DNA from 2 places in the Shewanella sp. SM29 genome. Region 1 is predicted to be linked to the other one. Evidence: predicted binding sites of a transcription regulator. Region 1 holds the regulator's gene; the other holds the start of a gene.
What was found. The regulator NrdR, encoded in region 1, represses ribonucleotide reductase genes. The targets are predictions, from matches to a motif close to AAACACNANATNTNGTGTTT.

Region 1 (4,218 bases):
CATCCCAATCAGGCAGACGCAGGGCGTTGGCGGCGCGCTCAAGGACGTACTCTAAGTTATGGGCATCTTGGGCTTGAATAATGGCTTCGAGTTCGCCTTGCTCTTTCGCAAGGGCGTCGAAATCGGCGTCCGGCTCGGCGTAGGCCGCGTAAACGGCATCGAGGCGAGTTAGGGCATTTTTTGCCTCTGCAACCGCTTCTTCAATCGCTTCACGCACGGTTTGATTCGGATCGAGTTTAGGTTCCTGCGGCAGGTAACCGATTTTCAATCCCGGCATTGGGCGCGCTTCACCTTCAATTTCGGTGTCAATACCCGCCATAATGCGCAGTAGCGTCGACTTACCTGAACCGTTGAGGCCGAGTACGCCAATTTTGGCGCCGGGGAAAAAGCTTAAAGAAATATCTTTAAGGATCTGCTTCTTAGGCGGAACAATTTTACCCACCCGCAGCATGCTGTAAACAAACTGAGCCATTTTTCTCTATCTTAAGTGACTAATGATGCGGCTAATTCTACTCGATTGCGCGCCGAACTCAACTCGACAATGAGCCAAGTTCAAGCACTATCTGCAGGAATTTCATGTTTCAAATACTGGGATTGTGACCGCGTTCCGAGTAGAATACCGCGCAACCCTACCTATAAGAATTGGCAGCTGGAGTAAGCAATGCTGAAAAAAGATATGAATATCGCAGATTATGATCCGGAACTGTTTAACGCAATTCAGAATGAAACTCTGCGTCAAGAAGAGCATATTGAGCTGATTGCTTCTGAAAACTACACCAGTCCACGCGTGATGGAAGCGCAAGGTTCACAGTTAACCAATAAGTACGCTGAAGGCTATCCAGGCAAGCGTTACTACGGTGGTTGTGAGTATGTGGACGTAGTTGAAACCTTAGCGATTGAACGTGCTAAACAACTGTTTGGCGCAACTTACGCTAACGTACAACCTCATTCAGGTTCACAGGCAAACAGCGCGGTTTACATGGCATTGTTAAAACCTGGCGATACCGTACTGGGCATGAACTTAGCTCATGGTGGTCACTTGACCCACGGTTCTCCGGTTAACTTCTCTGGCAAACTGTACAACATCATTCCTTACGGTATCGACGAGTCTGGCAAAATCGACTACGACGAGATGGAGCGTATTGCCTTAGAACACAAGCCTAAGATGATGATCGGCGGTTTCTCTGCCTATTCAGGTATCGTTGATTGGGCAAAAATGCGTGAAATCGCAGACAAAATCGGTGCTTATTTATTTGTCGATATGGCACACGTTGCCGGTCTTATTGCTGCGGGCGTTTATCCAAACCCAGTACCACACGCGCATGTTGTGACATCTACGACCCACAAAACCTTAGCGGGTCCTCGTGGTGGCGTGATCCTATCTGCTGCTGACGATGAAGACTTGTACAAAAAGTTGAATTCTGCGGTATTCCCAGGCGGTCAAGGTGGCCCATTGATGCACGTTATCGCCGGTAAAGCGGTGGCGTTCAAAGAAGCCCTAGAGCCAGAATTTAAAGTGTACCAACAGCAAGTGGTTAACAACGCTAAAGCTATGGTTGAAGTGTTCCTTGAGCGCGGTTACAAAATCGTCTCTGGCGGAACCAGCAACCACTTAATGCTAGTTGACCTGATTGGTCGTGACTTAACGGGTAAAGAAGCCGATGCCGCCTTAGGTAGCGCTAACATTACCGTGAACAAAAACTCAGTGCCAAACGACCCACGTTCACCCTTTGTGACCTCAGGTGTGCGTATCGGTACGCCAGCCATTACGCGCCGCGGCTTTAAAGAAGCGGAATCGAAAGAGCTGACTGGCTGGATTTGTGACATCCTTGATGATGCAAGTAATCCTGTAGTGATTGAGCGTGTTAAGGGCCAAGTACTGGCACTGTGTGCACGTTTCCCTGTTTACGGTTAATCTGTAAATAGTCTCCTTTTTGTGGTGCTGAGCCTAACAAGCATCAGGTGGTTAACCTCAGCCCATAAATAGGATAAAATCCCATGGCCGCATTAAGCGGCCATTTTTATTGGTAAAATCTTAGGCTTAAATCCATAGCGTTTGACTGAGATTTAACAGGTAAACCTATTAACGCTTTACGACCATTCACTGGCAGGAGGCTCAATGCATTGTCCATTTTGTAGCGCGACAGATACTAAAGTCATCGATTCCCGATTAGTGGCAGAAGGCCACCAAGTGCGCCGTCGCCGAGAATGCACCGAATGTCATGAAAGATTTACCACCTTCGAAGGCGCCGAATTAGTCATGCCTAGGGTGATTAAGCGCGATGGTTCACGCCAACCCTTCGATGAAGAAAAACTCCAAGGTGGCATGTTGCGCGCCGTTGAAAAACGTCCCGTATCTATGGATGAAATCGAGCAAGCACTCAGCAAAATCAAGTCTACTCTGCGCGCCACTGGCGAGCGGGAAGTGCCGTCAGAAATGGTGGGTAACTTAATGATGGAGCAATTGATGAGCCTCGATAAAGTCGCCTACATACGTTTCGCTTCTGTGTACCGTGCCTTCGAAGACGTGTCTGAATTTGGCGAAGCCATCGCCAAACTGCAAAAGTAGTTATTCAGCTTTTGTCGCCTAAAAAGGCAGGCGTGCAGTTGCTAACAGCATGAAAAGAAAGATTTTATAAGACTGGTGAAAGCCGAAACCTTTAACAACAGGGTTGAACATGAGCTTGAACATAAGTTGGTCCGTACTCGATACCCAAATGATGAGCCGCGCGATTCAATTGGCGCGCAAAGGCTTTTACACCACGAGACCCAATCCCAGTGTGGGCTGCGTTATCGTTAACGATAACCAAATCATCGGTGAAGGTTATCATCAAAAAGCGGGTGAGCCCCACGCCGAAGTGCACGCACTACGTATGGCTGGTGAACATGCCCGTGGCGCAACCGCCTATGTCACCCTAGAGCCCTGCAGTCATTATGGCCGCACGCCGCCCTGCGCCTTGGCGCTGATCAATATTGGCGTTAAGCGTGTGGTGGTGGCGGTTGAAGATCCTAATCCGCAAGTGGCTGGGCGCGGTATTAAAATGCTGCGCGACGCCGGTATTGAAGTGGATGTGGGATTACACCGTGATGAAGCCTATGCCTTGAATTTAGGCTTTATGAAGCGTATGGAATCAGGTTTACCTAGAGTCACTGTAAAATTAGCCGCGAGTCTCGATGGTAAAACTGCGCTGTCTAACGGTGTGTCTAAATGGATAACCGGTCCAGAATCTCGCCGCGACGTGCAGCGATTACGTTTACGTTCCTGCGCTTTGGTCACTGGGATTGAAACCATATTGGCGGACGATCCCTCACTCAATGTGCGTTATCAGGAACTTGGCAGCTTAAAAGACAGTGTAACCGAGGCGCAATTACTACAGCCATTAAGAGTCATACTCGACAGTCGCGCCCGTTTGCCGTTATCGGCCGCCTGCTTGACTATCGTATCGCCCATACTCTTGGTCTCGACCGTGGCTTATCCCGCAGACTTTCAAGCACAATTGCCCTCCCATGTGAGTTGCCTCGTGTTACCTGCAATTGCAGGTCGCGTCTCATTGCCTGAACTATTAAGCTATTTAGGCCAAAGTTGTAATCACGTGCTGGTGGAAGCGGGTGCAACCTTAGCGGGCGCATTTTTAGCGCAGGGTCTGGCCGATGAGTTAGTGCTGTACCAAGCGATGAAAATCCTCGGCGGGCAAGGGCGTAATCTGCTGCAGCTACCCGATTATCAAACCATGGCGCAAATTCCTGCATTAATGTTGGTCGATGAGCGCAAATTAGGGCCAGATACCCGTTTAATCTTGAGCGTTAAGCCTGATACCTCTTTATCTAAATCGAATTGGAGCAAGATAACCGTTTAACCTTGAGCGTTATGCTTGATACTTCTTCATTTAATTAGGGCAAGATAACCGTTAAACCTTGAGTCTTATGCCTTATTACTTCTTTATCGAATAAGTGAGTTAACCATGTTTACTGGGATTATTGAAGCTGTTGGCACCCTGCGCAAACTGGAGCGTAAAGGCGATGATATTCGTTTGACCGTGGCGAGCGGCAAACTGGATTTAAACGATGTGCGTTTAGGCGACAGCATTGCCACTAACGGTGCGTGCTTAACGGTTGTGCAGCAATTAGCCGACGGTTATGTGGCTGATATCTCTGCCGAAACAGTGAGTCTAACCGGCTTTGCTCACTACAAAGTGGGTACTAAGGTGAATCTTGAAA
Region 2 (4,218 bases), on a different contig from region 1:
TTATCCAGAGAGATAAACCCCGCGGTATAGACTGGCAGCATGCCATTGGCTAATTGTTCTTCCATTAGCTTACGATAGGCAATCTGATATTGATGAACCTTTTCAACCTCGATTTTAAGATCGCGTTTATCTTGGATTAATCGATTCATATTAATAGTGATAACATTAATTGAACCCGTGGCGACGCCGCCAGCACCTAAGCTGTAGGAGAAGGTGTGATCGCTTATTTCATTCCGTAAACGACAGCATGAGGCTAAAGAGTCAGCATTTTTGGATTGATAAATAAAAAATGCACCGCCTTCGCTCATATTTTTGGCACAAACATGGGCAAACTCCGTATCTTTAACTTTATCATCAACGGTTAACATCGCCGCGGTGATCACTGGAAAGGTTAAAATGGCTTTATTCCGTTCTTGATTAAACCAATCTAAGAAAAAAACTTGTAACTGTTTTAAAGAGTGCCAATCTGGCGGGGTAAAGTCAGGAAATACAAATTGCCCAAACATGGCTTCAAAATAATATTGATCATAAAGAGAGATATTCCAAAATACACTTTGGTATCCTCTTGCTGCTGCAGGTTGATTTAACGCATACACAACGTGTTGCAGGTGGTTCTCTATTGCGTGTTTATGCTCGGTGAGATAATCATCTCCAAAATCTTTACGGGCAAAATAATCGAAATACATTAAAAATTCGACAGTCGCAATTGCGCCAGCAAATTGCGCGCTGATAGCAAATACTAAATTAACAAAGCTGCCACAAAAAGACTCTAAGTGTTTTGGCGCTTGTGATTCGCCGCCTAATTGAGTTAATCCGCTGAGTAAAAATGGGTACATTGAAATAGAAGCACAATAGGGTTTTAAACTGGTTTCATCATGAACGTAAATTTCATGTTCTGTTATTTGTCTCTCGTATTCTTTCGCTAAATCTACACCATATAATTCAGTTATTTTTTGTTTTACTAATTCACGATTAATATCAATAAAATAATCTTTCATTAACTCGGTTTCTAAGGTGGCAATGTTCTTATGAGTCACATTTGCATTCGCATCTAAATGCGAAGCATCAGCGGCATTATTGGATTGTTGATATTGCTTAATAAAAGCTAATTTTTTTTGTAATTGCTGTGGGTTAAGAGATGGCATGGTGATGTTCCCTAAATTTAAAGTTGAGTAGGTTTCCCGTTGCGAGTTCAATAAAGCGTTGATTAGTTTTTTCCTTTTCTAATCCTCCTTGATTTGGTCGCCAAGCCCCCGTTTTGAGGTAATCCAACTGTGCAATTAGATGCTGTGATACCTTGGTTTTTCCAGTGTAGAGACAGGTTTTAAGACCGTGTTTTTTTGCCAGTGATAACTTGTCGAGTAATGCAGCGGGGTTCCATTCGCCACCAAAAAATAAAACACAACTCACCAGTCCCTGATAACGTGTTAAATAATGTTGAAAATTATCATTATTTAACTGAATACCCGTTTCTGGATCCCAAGTATCTTGGCTATGACATCCTTGGCAACGTAGTGGGCAACCTGTGATGGTAAATGCTAACGACACCTCATCAGGAACCTCTTGAAAACAGATCTGTGGTGCAAAGCTATTAAATGTAATAACCACCATATGTTGTGTCCATTTTATTTTAATCAACTATATATTGTGTTTTATAATATCGGGATAGGCAAATAATAGTTTGATCAAGATCAAACTATTGAGGATTAATGCGATGAGGTTAATCTTGGGGGAGTGAAGCAGATAACACGGGTGAATGGCTGTAAATAAGTGCTTGTTTAAGCTGTATTAAACTTAGCTTATTTACAGTAGGTTCCAGATTTTAAATAAAACAGCAGCAGTGTAAATAATGGTTAGACTAATTAAGTTTACATTGAGGAATATGAATAATTTTTTGATGGATATGTTGTAACAAACGGTAACTATCAGCCAGATCGCAATCAATTTGCTGTTGTTTTTTATAGCCCAATTGGGTGAGCTCTATGTGCCAGGTGGGTACAATTTGCTGTAGCGCTAAGCTATTTTTAACGCAATTGAGCTTACAACCATCAAGTGCCAATATGGGGCGTCCAGATTTAGCCAGTCTGACAATCGATTTTATATTCCCTCCAACGCCCGCGATACATGACATTTGCATCACGCCTGAACGATCAAGGGTCAGTGCCACATCATTAGCTAATTGTGCGACATTTGAGCAGCCGGAGCAGGCATAAACCAAGGGTTTATTCGTCGATAATTTTGTCATGTTGGCACCTTTGTAAAAAAGTGAATGTCGATGATAGGCACCCTAAATCGGCATGCCTACCATTGTTTAGCTAACAGTTAGCAAGGGATCTCTGCGTTACGTCTAGCGTAGAACCACCAAGTGATAACCACACAACTGGCGTAAAACAGGATAAACCCATAGAGCGCGGTATCTACCGCTCCAGTTAAGCTCATTGCGGTGCCATAGGATTTGGGAATAAAAAATCCGCCATAGGCAGCAATGGCAGAAATAAAGCCTAAAACTGCTGCGGACTCTCGGTTTCCTTCGATTTCGGCTTGTTTTTCCATGCCTTTACCTAATGCTTTTTGCCTAAGGGTTAAAAACATCACTGGCACCATACGGAACGTTGAACCATTACCAATGCCTGTGGTGATAAAGAGCAAAACAAACATACCGAAGAAGCCGCCAAAATTACCCGCAGCACCGTCATGCGGTAAGAAATACAGCACACCGACAACGCCTAACGCCATGAAGAAAAAATTCCATAGCGTCACTTGGGCGCCGCCAAATTTATCGGCTAATTTACCGCCGATAGGCCTGGCTAATGCACCTGCAAGTGGACCGATAAAGGCAAACTTAACGGGATCGACATCTGGGAATAACATACCCGATAACAATGGGAAACCTGCAGCAAAACCAATAAAGCTGCCAAAAGTTCCTAAATAAAGCCAGCACATTAGCCAAGTATGATGACGTTTAAAGACGACGGCTTGCTCCTTAAATGAAGATTTAGCATCCGTAATATCATTCATGCCAAACCACGCCGCAATGGAGCCAATAATGATAAATGGCACCCAGATAAACGCCGCGTTTTGCAACCACACCGAATGTGTTTCACTGTTTTGCAATACGAGGGTGAGAGGCTCTCCTTCTAAACCGCCAAACACACTGGCAGATATCACTAAAGGGGCAATTAATTGCATGCCCGATACGCCTAAGTTACCCAGCCCAGCATTAAGCCCTAGTGCAGTACCTTTTTCAGCTCTAGGATAGAAAAAGCTGATGTTTGCCATACTCGATGAGAAGTTAGCGCCACCTAAACCACAGAGTAAGGCTAAAATCAGCATGATGAGATAGGGGGTTTCGATATTTTGCAGTGCAAAACCCATCCATAAACAAGGGATTAAAAGTGATGCGGTTGATAAGGCTGTCCAACGGCGACCACCGAAGATGGGGATCATAAAGCCATAGAAAATTCGCAGTGTAGCACCCGATAATGCGGGTAGCGCCGCCAACCAAAACAATTCATTTGGGCTGTAGTTAAAGCCTAATGTCGGCATTTTAACCACCATAATGCTCCAAATAGACCATACGGCAAACGCAAGGAAGAGGTTGGGTATTGAGATCCATAAATTGCGCGTGGCAATTTTTTTACCTTTAGTGTCCCAAAAATGTTTATTTTCAGGTTGCCAATCGTTAAGTACAAAGGCGTCGGGTGTGGTCATTTCGGGTAAGTTTTTTACCGTTTGACCACTGGCCCATTCCATTCTCTCGGCTCGGCGAATTGAATAATGCATCCACATTAATGAGATAGAACTAATAACAAACAACAGCATAAAACAGCTTTGCCAGATGCCAATAACGTCATTGAGCATCCCAAATGTGACGGGTAATAAGAAGCCGCCAATACCGCCGACCATACTCACAAGGCCGCCCACTACGCCGACATTATTCGGGAAATAAGTCGGTATATGCTTAAATACCGCCGCTTTACCTAAAGACATGAAAAAACCTAAGGTAAAAATAAGCAGCACAAAAACGGGCAAGGATAGGTGGAAGTTAAATTCAAAAACGTGTTCAACCCCTTTTACACTGTAGTGGGTTGGGGGATAACTGAGTAAAAAGGTACAAATGGTACTGATGCCTAACGTCCAATACATGATGCGACGGGCGCCGTATTTGTCGGACCAAAAGCCGCCTAAAATACGAAATAAAGAACCTGGGATAATATA

Region 2: nrdG (anaerobic ribonucleoside-triphosphate reductase activating protein) is a predicted target of NrdR. The motif match lies at 1,634-1,653, and genes of this name have one in related genera.

Annotation. Positions count from the first base shown of each region.
Region 1 is NZ_JAKKRN010000001.1:209,706-213,923, forward strand. Features, by position in the region: gene ettA (energy-dependent translational throttle protein EttA) at 1-472, opposite strand, end outside; gene glyA (serine hydroxymethyltransferase) at 662-1,915, shown strand; gene nrdR (transcriptional regulator NrdR) at 2,120-2,569, shown strand; gene ribD (bifunctional diaminohydroxyphosphoribosylaminopyrimidine deaminase/5-amino-6-(5-phosphoribosylamino)uracil reductase RibD) at 2,679-3,857, shown strand; gene L5L77_RS00975 (riboflavin synthase) at 3,963-4,218, shown strand, end outside.
Region 2 is NZ_JAKKRN010000015.1:35,285-39,502, reverse strand. Features, by position in the region: gene nrdD (anaerobic ribonucleoside-triphosphate reductase) at 1-1,145, opposite strand, end outside; gene nrdG (anaerobic ribonucleoside-triphosphate reductase activating protein) at 1,132-1,611, opposite strand; gene L5L77_RS12075 (putative zinc-binding protein) at 1,859-2,245, opposite strand; gene L5L77_RS12070 (nitrate/nitrite transporter) at 2,323-4,218, opposite strand, start outside.